4 regions of the Pseudobacter ginsenosidimutans genome follow, and region 3 is predicted to be linked to each of the others. Evidence: riboswitches for the same ligand, from Rfam matches in the RefSeq annotation. Region 3 holds a riboswitch; each other region holds the start of a gene.
The links. Region 3 has a riboswitch for cobalamin ahead of FSB84_RS30015 (ribonucleoside-diphosphate reductase small subunit). Riboswitches for the same ligand answer to the same signal wherever they lie in the genome.
Positions count from the first base shown of each region.

Region 1: linked by a shared signal. The riboswitch ahead of FSB84_RS25345 (PKD-like domain-containing protein) and the one ahead of FSB84_RS30015 (ribonucleoside-diphosphate reductase small subunit) in region 3 are both predicted to bind cobalamin.
Region 2: linked by a shared signal. The riboswitch ahead of FSB84_RS04250 (TonB-dependent receptor plug domain-containing protein) and the one ahead of FSB84_RS30015 (ribonucleoside-diphosphate reductase small subunit) in region 3 are both predicted to bind cobalamin.
Region 4: linked by a shared signal. The riboswitch ahead of metE (5-methyltetrahydropteroyltriglutamate--homocysteine S-methyltransferase) and the one ahead of FSB84_RS30015 (ribonucleoside-diphosphate reductase small subunit) in region 3 are both predicted to bind cobalamin.

Region 1 covers NZ_CP042431.1:6,467,565-6,471,735, reverse strand. The annotation lists gene FSB84_RS25350 (TonB-dependent receptor plug domain-containing protein) at 1-908, opposite strand, end outside; gene FSB84_RS30740 (hypothetical protein) at 995-1,141, opposite strand; gene FSB84_RS25345 (PKD-like domain-containing protein) at 1,156-2,187, opposite strand; cobalamin riboswitch at 2,316-2,518, opposite strand; gene FSB84_RS25340 (outer membrane beta-barrel protein) at 2,664-4,171, opposite strand, start outside.
Region 2 covers NZ_CP042431.1:1,079,067-1,083,237, reverse strand. The annotation lists gene FSB84_RS04255 (DUF6580 family putative transport protein) at 1-344, opposite strand, end outside; gene FSB84_RS04250 (TonB-dependent receptor plug domain-containing protein) at 364-2,238, opposite strand; cobalamin riboswitch at 2,351-2,566, opposite strand; gene FSB84_RS04245 (TonB-dependent receptor) at 2,671-4,171, opposite strand, start outside.
Region 3 covers NZ_CP042431.1:7,650,309-7,654,479, forward strand. The annotation lists gene ppsA (phosphoenolpyruvate synthase) at 1-1,010, opposite strand, end outside; cobalamin riboswitch at 1,545-1,705, shown strand; gene FSB84_RS30015 (ribonucleoside-diphosphate reductase small subunit) at 1,841-2,815, shown strand; gene FSB84_RS30020 (ribonucleoside-diphosphate reductase subunit alpha) at 2,868-4,171, shown strand, end outside.
Region 4 covers NZ_CP042431.1:2,517,485-2,521,655, forward strand. The annotation lists gene FSB84_RS10335 (ribonucleotide-diphosphate reductase subunit beta) at 1-92, shown strand, start outside; gene FSB84_RS10340 (ribonucleoside-diphosphate reductase subunit alpha) at 138-1,853, shown strand; cobalamin riboswitch at 1,973-2,166, shown strand; gene metE (5-methyltetrahydropteroyltriglutamate--homocysteine S-methyltransferase) at 2,346-4,171, shown strand, end outside.

The DNA of each region.
Region 1 (4,171 bases), 1.2 Mb from region 3:
AGGGTATACCACTTGCTGATATTCTTCCGGAAAGATGCCTGTGCAAAAAAGTTATTGTCCCACTGCCTGTCCTGGTTCGGGAACAATCCCGGCAGTTCGCGAACGGCTGCGCCGGGATAACCTCTTTCTGATTTGTACCAGTACAGCCTGGCTTTCCATTCACCATTCAATACTTTGCCAAATACTGTTCCTTCCAGGCGGAACAATTGCACATTTCCATTTTTCCTTTTTTCTGTTGTATCGTATCCGTCTTTTTTCGCGTAGCGGAATTTGTATTCTCCGCTAGTGTTCAGGAATTCTGCACTGAACGCAGAACTGATCTTGTCTGACCATCTGTGTTCCCAGAATCCTGAAGGGTTGATGGTGCCAAAGGAACCTGCTTTGATGGTGGCTTTGAAGAGATCTTTTTTCTCTTTTGTTACCTGCGGCATACGGGCAGTGAGGTAAACGGAACTGGCAGATGCATAATCTTTGGCTGATTGCAGGATGGCGCTTTTCTGACCATTGTGGAGACTGATGGCTTCCATATTGTCAAGCGAAAACCTGCCCAGGTCCACTACGCCGTTCTGGGCATTGCTGAATTCAATATCATCGTAGAATACTTTTACATGATGGCTGCCCAGGCTGCGCACATCCACCGTTTTCAGTCCGCCGATACCGCCATAATCTTTCACCTGTACACCGGAGAAATAGCGGATGGCATCTGCCACGGAATACACGCTGAGTTTTTTCAGCGCTGCTCCGGAAAGTACCTGCACAGGAATGATCTCCCTGCGGGATCTTTCACCAGTTACTACAACGGAATCCAGGTGACGAACGCCGGAACTGTGCTGCTGCTGCGCGAAGCCTTGAACCGCCGCGGTTGAGCAAAGAAGGGAGAGGAGAAGGTATGAAAAGGGATGCTTCATTAACAGGAAAATTCAACCAGCAGACTGCAAAGCGCATGACCATAAAAGTTAGTTATGGCAAGGCTTTGCAAGCCCTGATCGTCCGATTATTTTTTTGGAATATTAAGGTCTTCTGCTCCTCCAACTTCAGTAGAGAGCTCTCCGAGCCAGCCGATATCGGCGAGCAGGCCGGTGTATACACGCACGAAGTGAATGCCGGAAAGTTTTACGGGTTGTCCGGTTTTTTTACTCACGGCCCAATCCAGCTTTATAGCGGATCTTTCATCGCTATTCGGCCAGTTATCTGCATAACCGAAATCGAATTCACCACTGGTCCAATACGGGAATTCCGGATCTTCTGAACTGTTCTCGATCTTATCATTCGCGATCTTAGTGCCTTTGAAGGTGAGGGTATTCCCTTTCCACTGGGGATAATAGGATTGACTATGGAAAGAGTTCTTATACACATATCCGGTGCCCCTTTGTTATCTGTCCATTTGATATATTCCATATCCGATGCGTAAGGGAAATTGGGGTGGGTCACGGGTTCTTTTTCTTCATTGGGCTTGTAATAGGTGATCTCATAATCTTTGATGGTGGAGGCTTTGTTGTATTCCGATCCTGCGATCTCGAACCATTCATCATCGGGCAATCCGTTGCCATTGGCATCTACGGCTACTTCGATGATACCGGCTTCAGACCAGGTAGCGAATCCATTGCCCAGCACCCTGAAATTGGCCTGTCCGGGAACGTTCATAACGGCGTGGTCGAAGCCCATTACGATATAGCCGCCAAAAGTACCGAGAGACACCATGCGGTTGGCCAGGATCTCATCCTGTGCCCTGGCGATCATCTGTGCTTCGGTAATGCCTGATTCCCACATGGGCAGTTCATTCAGGAATTGACCTGGCGCCGGCTGAAAATCGAATACTTTCATGGCATTACGTTTGTACGCAACCGTTTCATTCTTCACCTGGATGGTTGCTGTGCTGGTGGCAATCCTGTTGCCGTTACTAACTGTGATGGATACCTGGTAAGTACCTTCCTTGTCGCTGATGAAATAGTAAACACTGTCTGTGCTCACCAGCTGATCGTCTACTTTCCATTCCCGGGTTCCGTTGGTAATATTGGTTTCTGTGGAAAGCTTCAGTGTTTTCAACCTGTCGGCTGTGAAACCTCCGGCAGGTGTTTTGATAGTTACGGCATCCGGTATTTTCTCGTCGGAATCTTTTTTACATCCGGTGAGCCCTGCCATAGTGGTTACAATGCAGAGTGCGGATACTTTGATTACATTTTTCATGAGCTGATGGTATTACAGATCAATTTTGAATTGATGAAAAAACATTCTCAGATCAGTAATAGCCTTGCAGGAATAGATGGAATACATGCGGGGTCCGCACTGTTGTCCTGAAACCTTTCACCCGAAAGCTACGACTAGAGCATCTGGCAGGTCTTCTGACTTATTCCGGTTTGCCTGCCTTCCCATTCTGCGGGGAGCGAGAACAGTGGCTTTGTTAGACAAACCATTACTGGAATTTACAGCTACGGGGATAGTCCCGGATTTACACCGGGTTCCCATTTTAATCCTCTTCCACCGGAGTGGTTGAAGAACCAAATGCGGGGGCGAAGGTAATGATATTTTATATTAGAAAGCCGCCTGCTGCAAAATCGCAGCAAGCGGCTTCGTTTATGCTGGTTGATTAGAATTTTACATCAATGCTGAGTACATCCTGTTTTCGGGATCGGGAGCAAAAAGATTGTGATCGGGAAAATCCTTTACTGTGCCCGCTCTTTTAATTCATCGGCAGCATCGTCATTGTATTTTCGTTTACGGCTGAATGTTTCCTTACCAAAATTGTAGCTGAAGGAAATGGCTATACGTCGCGTATCGGGATCATTGGTGCGGAAAGAATATGCATTCACCAGGCCCCTGTTCTCCTCCCTGGTTCCCATGGAATGGAAAATATCTTCCAGGTTGAGCTTGATGGAGCCTTTGTTCTTCAATACTTTCTTTTGGACGGCCGTATTTATCCAATACCTGGATTTCACGTAGGTCTGGAAGTTGATGTTCGGCGCGTGATAAGTGGCATACAGCTCTGCGCTCCAGGTTTTGCTTATGCTGAATTGATTCTGTATTTGCGTTCTCCAGGTATAGAGTTGAAGGTCGATCGACTGGTTGTACAGCTTTCCATTTGTAGAGAATCTGGCGCCGGCAATATGAAAGTTCATGTTCCACCATTTGGCGGGTTTGAAACTCAGGTTCACCATCAATGCAAGGAGATCGCGGGCTGCGAAATTTTCCGGCCTGTTGATCTGCGTGTTCTTATCGATCTGCGTAGCATTGGCAATGCCATCATCCTGCCTTTCGTACATGAGACGGGTGGTCAGTAATTGTTTGTATCGCCAGTTCAGTTCAATGCGATTGGCGATTGTGGGATTCAGCATGGGGTTACCGGTGGTATAGCTGTACTGATCGATAAAGAACAGGAATGGGTTGAGCTGGTGATAGCCCGGCCGGTTGATCCTTCTGGCATAACTGAATGCCAGTGAGTTTTTTCCCGCACTGTCCAGTTTGTAAGAAGTGAAGAAAGATGGAAAAAAGGAATGGTAGTTACGTCTGAACATCGATGGGGCCACTGCCTCGTTTCCCAGCTGGTTGCCTTTGGTTTGCGTGTACTCCCATCTCAGGCCGAGTTGCAGACCGAATCGTTTCCAGTCTTTCCGCCCGTTCACATACAAAGCGTGTATATATTCACGATAGATGAAGTGGTTGGATTTACTGTAATCCGGAACAGGCTTGTTGTCAGGAATGGAATAATAGTCGGATTGGTGATTGTTCTTTACCAGCCCTGATTTGAGGCCGGTGCTGAAGCTTGCCTTGTTTTTCAATGGTAATGAATAATCCATTCTTGCAGTGAATACATCGGTACTGTAGGGAAGCCGGTAAAGGAAATTGCTGATATTGCCCAACTGGCCTGACTGGTCTTCAACGTAATTGCTCAGGTCCTGCGTACTTCTGTTATTGTATCGGATATAATTGAGGTCTGCTGTTATTTCTTCGCCTTTTTCTGTGAACCGGTGCTGCATATTGGCATTGGCTCCCAGTTGTTCCCATCTGCCATGGGTGGAGTTGTTGCCCCTGCCGGTGGAATCCGGATAATCGTTGGTGCTGAACATTTGCGTGATGTATTCCGATCCATCGTTCCTTTTCCGGGTTGTGCCATTCAGGATAATGCCCAGGGTTGTTTTTTTGTTGAGATTATAGTCCATTCCCAGTCTGGCAG
Region 2 (4,171 bases), 1.2 Mb from region 3:
TTGCTTACAGTCACTTTGCGGATGATGAATTTAGCGGCTACAGCCATCAGCGCATAAGAGATATAAGTCCAGTAGAAACCTTCATAAAAGAATCTCCACTCATTGTAATAAACAAAACGGTTGAGGATGATATCACTCATCCAGAGTGTCAGTACAGGGAAGAGCACAGATTTGGCCCTGTTGTTGAAATAGGTCCCACCAAATAAAGCCATTGCTCCGAGCGGAGTGAAAGTGGCGATGGGATTCATGGGCGCTTCAGCACTGAGGAATATCCTCATCAGTGCAACCACTACCATAAAGGCGAACAGTACTGTGTTGCGAGGATTGAATTGTTTCAATGACATGGAAGTTCTGTTTTAAAGTTTATAACCTGACAGCCACACCGGCAATGAAATTGGTGCCGAGTGTACCATAACCCAATACCTCCTGGTATTGGGCGTCGGTGATATTTTTCACATCAGCAAATATACGGATACGGTTGTTCAGTAGTTTGTATTCTGCATAGGCATTCCAGATTGTGTAGCTGTTCAGTGGCTCCATCACCTGGGCATAAGTGGGAGGAGGTCCGAAGGCCAGATCATAACGTTTGCCATATGTGTACACATTGGTGCTCACGAACAGGTTCTTTGTCACCTGGTAACCGATGGTTGCGCCGAAAGCATGTTTGGGCCTCCGCACCAGGTTGTAATAAGTGCTGTCTTTTCCGTTTTCAGTGGTAGTTACTTTGCCATCAACATAACTGTAATACATTTTGATGTTGAGGTCTTTGGTGATATTGATCGATGGTTCGATCTCGAGGCCCTGGTCTTTTTGTTCGTTCAGGTTCTCATTTCGGTTGTTGATCCAGGTGATCACATCGTTGATATGCCTGTTGAAATACACAACACGTGCTTCCAGCACATTGTTGATGAGTGATGCCTGTGTACCGAGTTCCCAGGTGTAGGATTTTTCCGGCTTCAGTTCAGGGTTGCTGCCCCAAAGGCCATAGAGCTCGTTCAGGCTGGGGGCTCTGAAAGCTGAAGCGAGATTCGCAAATACTTTCACGTTCTTATTGATGAGATAAGAAGGATTGATGCTGTAGGTGAAATGATTGCCGAATTCACTGTGGTTATTGAGTCGAGCACCTGCTTCCAGGTAAAAGCCGTTGAGGTCTTTCAAGAAAACGGAGAGATAGGGGCTGAGAATGGTAATGTCCGGGTTCTTGTTTTCGATAGTGGTATCCAGCAGTTGCTGAATGCGTGCATCGAAGCCAGCCAAAACCTGTACTTTATCATGTAGATCATATTGCGCGAATGCTTCAGCCAGTTGTGCCTTGCCCCTGTAGGCGAAACCGCCGGAGATCCTGTCTACATCATCGAACTGGTATTGGGCGGTTACCTGTCCTTTTTTGAATTTGTAATTCACCTGGGTACCGGCCGTGATGAGTTTGCTTTCGTAGTTGTTGGTCTTTGAATCGAAGAAGGAGCCTCCATCGAAATCACCGCCGATGGCGGCATAACGGAAGAATGGTTTTACGCGAAGGTTCTCGATGATCTCTCCATCGAGGTTCACGTTCACGGATTTCTGCATGTAGCCATCTTTGTCGAAAGTCTTTACAGCAGCCGTGTCCAGCGCTTCGGAGATACCTTTCGTTTCAAAATGGGTGAATCCGATATTGTAACGGAGTTTATCATTTCCTCCACCCATTCCGGCATCGGCCTTGATGGTATTGTAGCTGCCCATGGCATAACTGCCGTATACTTCGGCAGGTTTTCCTTTGGTGCCTTTGCGGGTGATGATATTGATCACACCGGCAACTGCGTTGGGGCCGTAGAGTGTAGACTGAGCTCCTTTAAGGATCTCGATCCTTTCGATCTGATCGATAGGGATCAGGCGCAGATCAAATGCTCCGCCGGTTCCGGAAGGATCGGCCAGTGGAATTCCATTGATGAGGATCACTGTGTAGTTGGATGTGGCGCCGCGGAAGAAGATCGATTTGTCTTTTCCGGGATTGCTGGTAGCGCCGTTCACTACCATACCTGTTTGCTCGGTGAGCAGTTGGGCGAGGTCTTTACCGGTGCTGCGGTCCAGGACAGTTCTGTCCAGAACGGTGATCACTTTTCCTGTTTCAGATGCTTTGCGTTCGTACTTGGAAGCTGTTACCACCACTTCATCCAGTTGTTTTCCGGAAGTGGAGTCCTGCGCATTGGCATACATCGCAGCCAGCAATGCGGCAAGGGAGAGAAGTTTTTTGTTCATGCTCATAGTTAGTTTACTATGAGCCTTCGGAAATTCATTACAGAAATGAAATGTGAGGCAGCGCGATGAGGCGCTCATTTCATCCCGGCTTTTCACCCGAAAGCTCGTTGATGTGATTGAAACATAACTGGCAGGTCTTCTGGCTCGTTACCTGTTCAACACCTTCCCATCGAAAAAAGATAGTGGTATGAAGATTGAACAATGATGCAGTGGGATCTGATACTGCATCTGCAACTTACAGCTACGGGGATAGCACCGGAATTACACCGGTTTCCCTTTTAATCCCGGGACCTTGCGGATCCGGGAAACCAATTACGGCAGCAAATGTACTCCTGTGGAAACACCGGACAAAAACTATTTACTAACGGGTGTTATTTGAGTGTGGTCAGTCGCCCGCCTCCCGGGGCGAGTGATGGCGGGCAGTACTTTCTATTACCAATCGTAGCGAAGTGTAAGCCCGCCGAAGTAATTTACTCCCGGCGCAGTGTTGAAATAGCGGCCACCGGCAGCATTCACATCATTGCCCAGGCTATACTCTGTGTTGAAGAGATTGTCCACCCCGGCATAGAGGTCAAAACTGATATGTGCGTTAAAAGCTTTGCGCCATCCGGCCCTGGCGCCGGTGAGTTGATAGGAGCCTGCATGATCCGTATTGGCGTCATTCAGCGCAACGGGATCACTGTAGAAGAAGGTGATATTGGTATAGAGGCCTGGCTTTGTATTTACATCAAGTCCCGCAGCTACTGTATGTGGAGAAACCCCGGGTAGGTCTTTTCCTTTCAGATCGGTATTCAACTGTTTGAAATTACGATAACGGAAGAAGTACCAGGTATGACTGGCCCAGAGTTGAACATTGGAGAGAAAGCCAGGTTTATTAGGAACGAAAAGATATCGTGCCTGTGATTCGATACCTTCCTGCCTGGTGCTGCCTGCATTCTCGAAATAGTCTGCGCCGCTGCCATCCCTTCGCTGAACGATCGCTTCCTGCAATTGGTAGCGGAAGGCATTCACTTCAACATACAATGCGTTATTGAACCAATTGCTTTTCACACCTGCTTCGTAGTTCACGCCATGTTCGGCATTGAGGCTTGTATTGATCTCGGTGGTGCTGGGCAATACTTCCTGTGAAGTAGGGGGAGAGAAGCCCTGACTCACACTCGCATACAGGAGTAACTGCGGGATCAGCTTCTGCGAAACGGCCACACGGGGCGCCCATTCATTATTATAGGTTCTCTTTTGTAGAGGTAAATCGGGTGAGGATAAACGTTGGATACTGATGCTGGATTTATTGCTGCTTACGCCTGCCTGGATAGTGGTACCAGTTTTGAATTGCAGTTCTGCCTGCGCAAATACTGAATAGAGCCAGTTGTTGATCTCATCATCGGTTTGCAATGCAGCGGGGCTGCCGCCATTATTGGCGAATGTTTTGGTGTTGAAGAAACCGCGTTGCGCTTCTGCTCCGGCGAGAATAGTGAGACGGGTTGCGTCACTGATGGCTGCACGCCAGGTGAAAACCGACCGGCCACCGAAATGCGGCTCTGATCTTTTTTCATAATTCCTGAAAGTGGGATTCTTCAGCATACTGAACGCGCCGTACACAGTAGTAGTGTTTTCAAGGGCCTCACTGAATGCATAGTTATGTGTGATACCGGCGAGGAATGTCTGCTGACGGATGCTGGCATTTGCCTGATCAGCGCCGGGGAACATACCGGCTGCGGGCCGCGCCCCGCGTGGATTGGCGAGGTACTCTGCCTTGGTGAGTCCGCCGGGTGTCTGGTAATAGAGATCGCCATAGAGGACGGAAGTTTGTAAACTTTGCCGATCATTGAATTTGAACTGCGATTCCCAACTGGCCATATCTCTCCTGAAACTGGTATGATCACGGTAACCATCACCCGATTGGCGGGAATAATTGAAAATATTGTTACGGTCT
Region 3 (4,171 bases):
TGCACAATGAAGAGTTCCTGGGAAAGTCCGTCCAGCGCCCATTCCACGTCCATAGGGCACCAGTAGTTCTTGATCTTGCTGTAGTACTGTTCGATGATGGCCACCCATCCGGCAAGCTTCAGGATGTTCTCATCGGAAAGACAAAAACGGTACTGCGCAGAACGTTCTGTTGGGATGATGCGTACGCGCTCATCAGGATCATCTCCATACACCATCTTCTGGTCCTTTACGCCGAGCTTTTTCTCGATGATGGATTTGTATCCCTTTTCCAGCGTGGGCTTGAACACGATGAATTCATCAGGAGATACGCTGCCCTGCACTACCATTTCACCCAGTCCGTAAGAACCGTTGATCACGATCACATCTTTGAAACCGCTCTCGGTATCGAGTGAGAAAGCAACGCCGGAACTTCCAAGGTCTGAACGGACCATTTTCTGTACGCAGACGGAAAGGCCTACGGAGAAGTGATCGTACTTGAAAGTTTCGCGATAGCTGATGGCGCGGTCCGTGAAGAGTGATGCAAAACAGTTACGAACTGCATCGATGAGCGCGGCTGGTCCGCGTACGTTGAGATAAGTTTCCTGCTGACCTGCAAAGGATGCATCGGGCAGATCTTCAGCGGTGGCGGAAGAACGCACGGCCACGTCTGTACCTTGCTGATCATACTTTGCAGAGAGCGTGTAGTATGCTTCGATGATCTGCTGCCCCAGTTCCGGAGGGAATTTGGAGTTACGCACCAGGTTCCGGACCTGCAAACCTGCACGGCGAAGCGATTCCACGTTGTTGTAATCGATCTCTTTCACCAGCGCCCGGATGGTTGAGTCGAGATTGTTGAATTTGATAAACTCATTGTAGGCGTTCACTGTGATGACAAAACCTCCGGGAATGTTTACACCAAGATTGGTGAGGTTTTGTAGCATCTCGCCCAGGGAAGCATTCTTGCCACCGACCAGGTCGATGTCGTGAATGCCTACCTCATGAAGTAAGAGAATACTGCTGGTTGTTTTCATCTGAAAAAAATGTTGTTGTCTGATGACAGGATCTGTTTGGCAATCCAAAAGTAAGGTAACGATCGTTAGTCTTATGGTGGAACTTATCAATATTTTTTTGAATGCGTCCAGAAGACACGTAACAACCGGTTGCAAAGTGATCCGGACAAGGCAGAGCGGGATTTTCCGCAAACCGGCCATAGAGAAGAATGAACAGGTTATGTAATCGATATAAATAACCCGGAATAGATCGCATATTCATTAACGTTACTAAAGGCCTAAAGGGACATATCTATAATTTTATTACATGATTATTTTTTTTGCTGCCTGATAAGTGTTTCCATCTATCGTTTTGCAATCCACCATTCAACCCCAATGGGCCTTTCCGGCCATCACCTCCTTCCAAACCCGTAATGCTTCTGCACCCTTCAAACCCTTACCAGACATAAGCCGCATCATTCCTGCACTTCCACATCATCCCCATTAATTATACACATCCTGTGATTAAGTTAAATTGGAAAACGCTCCCCCGGATGCTACGTTTGCAGTCAGCTCTTGTACGCAATTTGTACCGGTTCCCGGACCTGCTCGCAGCCTCCGGGAGATTTCAGGGGAACCATGTGTGATTCATGGACTGTTGCGCAACTGTAAGTTTACCGCCCTCAAAAAGCGGACTACAAACAAGTCAGAATACCTGCCGGTATTGATCTGTGCTGAATCCTTCGCATTAAAGGTAAATGCATAACTATGATAGATGCCTGTACTTTATTCCAGGAATGAAGTAGAGGGCATATTATCGCCGTCACTTACCCTCACTGCGATCATTAAAATGTGAATTTAAAAGCGATAGTATGCAACACGAAAACGAAATTCTTTTACAGGAAAACAAAGATCGCTTTGTGATCCTTCCCATCAACTATCCCAGAGTCTGGGAAATGTACAAGAAGCATGAAGCCAGTTTCTGGACAGCTGAAGAGATAGACCTGAGTGGCGACCTGAAAGACTGGGCTGCCCTGAACGACGGAGAGCGTCATTTCATCTCCCACGTATTGGCATTCTTCGCAGCCAGCGATGGCATCGTGAACGAAAACCTGGCCGTTAACTTCATGTCTGAAGTGCAACTCCCCGAAGCACGCTGCTTCTACGGCTTCCAGATCATGATGGAAAATATCCATTCTGAAACTTATGCCCTCCTGATCGATACATATGTAAAAGACCCACAGGAAAAACACCATCTCTTCCACGCCATCGATACAGTACCCGCAGTGAAAAAGAAAGCCGAATGGGCGCTCCGCTGGATCGAGAACGGCTCCTTTGCAGAAAGACTGGTCGCATTCGCCGCCGTTGAAGGCATCTTCTTCTCCGGCTCCTTCTGCTCCATCTTCTGGATGAAAAAACGCGGCCTCATGCCAGGCCTCACTTTCTCCAATGAACTGATCAGTCGCGATGAAGGCCTCCACTGTGAATTCGCCTGTCTTCTTTACAGCATGCTCAACAACCAGCTTCCCAAAGAACAGGTGTACAAGATCATCGGAGACGCTGTCCGCATCGAAAAAGAATTCGTCACTGAAGCACTACCCGTTGACCTCATCGGCATGAATGCCCGCCTCATGCAGCAATACATCGAGTTCGTTGCAGATCGCTGGCTCATGGAACTGGGATGTGAAAAGATGTTCAACGCCACCAACCCATTCGACTTCATGGAAATGATCTCGCTCGAAGGCAAAACCAACTTCTTCGAAAAACGCGTGGGTGATTACCAGAAAGCAGGTGTAATGGGAGGCAACAAAGAAAATAATTCCTTCTCCCTGGATGAAGATTTCTAAGCAATACCTGATAAACTAACCATACTTACTACCACCATTAATATCTCAGCACATGTTTGTAGTTAAAAGAAACGGAAAAAAAGAATCCGTCAAATTCGATAAGATCACGGCACGCGTTGAAAAACTCTGCTACGGTCTCGACAGACGGTTCGTGAATTCCATCGATGTGGCCAAGAAAGTGATCGAAGGATTATACGATGGCGTTACCACCACTGAACTGGACAACCTCGCTGCAGAAACTGCCGCCTCACTCACCGTGAAGCACCCGGACTATGCACTGCTCGCCAGCCGCATCGCCATCAGTAACCTGCACAAGAATACTATCAAGAGCTTCTCAGATACCATGAAGCTCCTCTACGAATGCAGGGACGCCAAAGCCGGCAAAGCCGCACCCCTCCTCGCAGACGACGTATGGGAAGTGATCCAGCAACACCACGAACTGCTGGACTCCACCATCATCTACGACCGCGATTATGCATTCGATTATTTCGGTTTCAAAACACTCGAGAAATCATACCTCCTCAAAGTGGACGGTAAAGTAGCAGAACGCCCGCAGCATATGTACATGCGCGTTGCCCTCGGTATCCACAAACAGGATATCGATGCCGCTATCAAAACCTACCATATGATGAGCGAACGCTGGTTCACACACGCTACGCCCACACTCTTCAATGCAGGTACACCCAAACCACAGATGAGCTCCTGCTTCCTCCTCACCATGAAGGACGATAGCATCGATGGTATCTACGACACCCTCAAACAAACAGCCAAGATCTCCCAGAGCGCCGGCGGTATCGGTCTGTCTATTCATGGCATCCGCGCCACCGGCTCCTATATCGGCGGCACCAACGGCACCAGCAACGGCATCATCCCCATGCTGCGCGTTTACAACGACACTGCCCGCTACGTAGATCAGGGCGGCGGCAAACGTAAAGGCGCATTCGCCATCTACCTCGAACCATGGCACGCAGACGTATTCGAATTCCTCGACCTCCGCAAGAACCACGGTAAAGAAGAACTCCGCGCACGCGACCTCTTCTACGCCCTCTGGATCCCGGACCTCTTCATGAAACGTGTGGAAGAGAACGGCGACTGGAGCCTGTTCTGCCCCCACGAAGCGCCAGGCCTCCACGAATGCTGGGGAGATGAATTCGAAAAACTGTACAATCAGTATGAACAGGAAAAGCGTATGCGCAAGACCGTTAAAGCGCAGGACCTCTGGTTTGCAATCCTGGACGCACAGATCGAAACAGGAACGCCTTACCTGCTGTACAAGGATTCCGCCAACCGCAAATCCAACCAGCAGAACCTCGGCACCATCAAGAGCTCCAACCTCTGCACAGAGATCCTGGAATA
Region 4 (4,171 bases), 2.7 Mb from region 3:
TATTCTCCAATAGTCTGGACGACTTCTTTGCCAAGAGGCCCGTTGAATATACCAAGTTCGACAAGAGCATTTCTGCTCACGATTTGTTTTAATTGATTGAGATTAGTGTTTATCCAAACCCATTAAATCTTTTGTGTATGACAACATTATTTGAAACTGCCGCACCAGCTGCGGACCAATTACCAGATATAGCCGGCAAATATGAGCAGGAAAAATTGTGGTGGAAGAATGAAGAAAGTGAACAGATCCTGAACAGGGGCTATCTGCTGAAAGGGGAGACTGTTGAAGGTGCTATCGAACGTATCTGCAGCGCTGCAGCGCAACGTTTGTACAAGCCGGAGCTGAAAGATGCTTTCAAAGAAATGGTGGAAAGAGGATGGATGAGCCTCAGCTCTCCCATCTGGGCCAATATGGGTACGGAAAGAGGATTGCCTATCTCCTGCTTCAACGTACACGTTCCCGATCATATCGAAGGCATCACCCACAAACTGGGTGAAGTGATCATGCAAACCAAGCTCGGCGGCGGAACCTCCGCTTACTTCGGCGCCCTCCGCGAACGCGGAAGCGCAGTGACCGACAATGGTAAGAGCAGTGGAGCCGTTAGTTTCATGCGCCTTTTCGATACAGCCATGGACACCATCTCACAAGGTGGCGTTAGACGCGGCGCCTTTGCTGCCTACATGGATATCGATCACGGTGATATCGAAGAATTCCTCTCTATCAAAGATATCGGTCACCCCATCCAGAATCTTTTCTACGGTGTTTGTGTGCCCGACTATTGGATGCAGGATATGATCGATGGAGATATGAAGAAAAGGGAGATCTGGGCCAAAGTGCTTGAAAGCCGCCAGCAGAAAGGACTTCCATATATCTTCTTCTCCGATAACGTGAACAGGAACAAACCACAGGTATACAAAGACCAGAACCTGACCATTCACGCCAGCAATCTCTGTTCCGAGATCATGCTGCCCTCTTCCATCGACGAGTCATTCATCTGCTGCCTCTCCTCCATGAACCTGGAGCTGTACGATGAATGGAAAGATACCAATGCAGTGAAGCTGGCAGTATTCTTCCTCGATGCAGTATTGCAGGAATTCATCGCCAAAACTGAAGGCAATCACTATCTCGAAGCAGCCAACAAGTTTGCCAAAAGACACCGCGCGCTCGGATTAGGCGTACTGGGATGGCATTCTTACCTGCAAAAGAATATGATACCGTTTGAAGGACTGCGCGCCAAGCAACTGACCGCCGCCATTTTCAAAGACATCCAGGAGAAAGCCAACAAGGCCAGCAAAGACCTGGCATGGATCTATGGCGAACCCGATCTGTTGAAAGGATACGGCAAGAGGAACACCACTTTGCTGGCCATCGCTCCAACAACTTCTTCCAGCGCGATCCTCGGACAAACATCACCCGGCATCGAGCCATTCAGCAGCAACTATTACAAAGCAGGTCTTTCCAAAGGCAACTTCATGCGCAAGAACAAATACCTGAAAGAACTGCTGGTGAAGAAAGGCATCGATAATGAAGATACATGGCGCGGCATTATGCTGAACCATGGTAGCGTACAGCACCTGAAAGAGCTGACACAGGATGAAAAAGATGTGTTCAAAACATTCAAGGAGATCAGTCAGCTGGAAATCATCCAACAGGCTTCCATCCGTCAGCAATATGTTGACCAGAGCCAGAGCCTGAACCTGAACATCCCTTCGGATCTTCCCGTAAGAGAAGTGAACAAACTGCTGATCGAAGCCTGGAAACTGGGTGTTAAGACCCTGTACTACCAGCGCAGCCAAAGCGTTTCAAAAGAAATGGTCACCAACCTGGTGAGCTGCAAAAGCTGCGAAGCATAGACTTATCTTTCTATAGTATATCGAAGGCGCACCTCTTGCAGGTGCGCTTTTGCTTTTCAGATCAACCTCTTCATTTCCTGCAAATGCACTAATTTGCATCCTCAAGTTCTTTTCTATACATCTTATCAAACAGTATAGGTTCCCATGTAAGATGGGATTAATAGGGAATTGTGTGCGAATCACAAGCTGTCCCGCAACTGTAAGTAACATACCTGAGTTTTTACCCTCGTTGTCCACTGTTCCGCAAACACGGAATGGGAAGGACGGTAGAAACGTTACAAGCCAGGAGACCTGCCTTTATTGAATTTGACAGTGCTTTCGTGGAAAGAAGCGATTGTTGAATTGATATGCTCCAACACATACCGCTTTAGCTTCAGCTGGTAATGTGATCGCATGCGCATATCCATCTCTTCCGTCTTTCTTCTTTTTCATTATTGCATTCCTGTTTAGCAAAGAGCTTTTAACTGATTCATCATCTTTAAAAGCGAGAACATGCAAACACAAAACCTCGGCTACCCGCGGATTGGCAGCCAAAGAGAACTCAAGAAAGCATCAGAGCAGTACTGGGCCGGAAAACTGAGTGCACAGCAACTGATGCAAACCGGTAGCGCCATCAGGCTGCACAACTGGAAACTGCAAAAAGATGCCGGTATCGATCTCATTCCCTGCAATGATTTTTCTTTTTATGACCAGGTGCTGGACACCAGTTTGATGGTTGGGGCTATCCCTGCCCGTTACCACGACCTTGTGCAGGAGAAACAGCTGCCGCATATCGATCTGCTCTTCGCCATGGCCAGGGGCTATCAGAAAGATGGCTATGATATCACTGCCATGGAAATGACCAAATGGTTCGATACCAATTATCATTACATCGTTCCGGAATTCACAGCCAATCAGCAGTTCACTTTGTTCAGCAACAAAGCGCTGAATGAATTCAGTGAAGCAAGGCAGCATGGCATCCCGGCAAAGCCGGTGCTGCTCGGACCTGTTTCTTATCTCCTGCTGGGTAAAGAAAAGGAGCCAGGATTCCATCGCCTCGAACTGATCAAGAACCTGTTACCAGTGTACCTGGAAATGTTGAGCAAGCTTGAAGAGGCAGGCGCTTACTATATTCAGTTGGATGAGCCCTGTCTGTCACTTGACCTTACAGATGCCGAAAGGAAGGTGTTCACCAAAACCTACCAGGAGATCAGGAATAAATTCCCGCAACTGCAGCTCATACTTGCCAGTTATTTCGAATGTTATGGAGAGAATCTGGCAACAGTTCTGAGCCTCCCGGTACAGGTGCTGCACCTGGACCTCGTACGATGCCCTTCTCAACTGGATGATATTCTCGCCACGGAAATTGTACGTACCCGAACGGTCCTCTCTCTTGGTGTGGTGGATGGAAGGAATATCTGGAAAAATAATTTTGAGCATACCCTTGCACTGATCAATAAAGCTGTAGCCAAACTGGGTGCAGACAGGGTTTGGCTTGCGCCATCCTGTTCATTATTGCATGTTCCCTGTGACCTGGAATTGGAGAAAAATGAAAAAACACTCGCGCCGGAGATCAGGCAGTGGCTGGCATTCGCCAAACAGAAGATCGAAGAACTGGTTACACTCAAACAACTGGCGGCAGGAGAGAACAATGAAATAGCCAATGCCAGATTGAAAGAGAATATAACGGCTAATAATAACCGTAAAACATCTGCCCTGATCCATAATTCAACGGTGAAAGACCGGGTAGCGGCAATAACTCCAAAGGACGCATCCCGCAACAGTGTATTTGCTGATCGTAAAAAACTTCAGCATGAAGCATTGAAGCTGCCTTTGTTCCCTACCACTACTATCGGTTCTTTTCCGCAAACAGCTGAAGTGAGAAGCTGGCGGGCTAAATGGAAAAAGGGAGAGCTCACACAGGAACAATACGATGAACTGATCGAAAAGGAAACTGAAGCGAGTATCCGCTGGCAGGAAGAGATGGGGATCGATGTACTGGTCCATGGCGAATTCGAGCGCAATGATATGGTGGAGTATTTCGGCGAGCAGCTCAGTGGTTTCGTATTCTCTCAGAATGGCTGGGTGCAGAGCTATGGCAGCCGCTGCGTGAAGCCGCCCATCATTTATGGAGACGTGAGCCGCCCTGCTCCCATGACCATACGCTGGACATCCTATGCGCAATCACTCACGGGCAAACCCGTGAAAGGAATGCTCACCGGACCGGTCACGATACTGCAATGGAGCTTCGTGCGCAATGACCAGCCTCGCAGTGAAACCTGTACCCAGATTGCGCTTGCGATCAGGGATGAAGTAATTGGTTTGGAACAGTCCGGCAT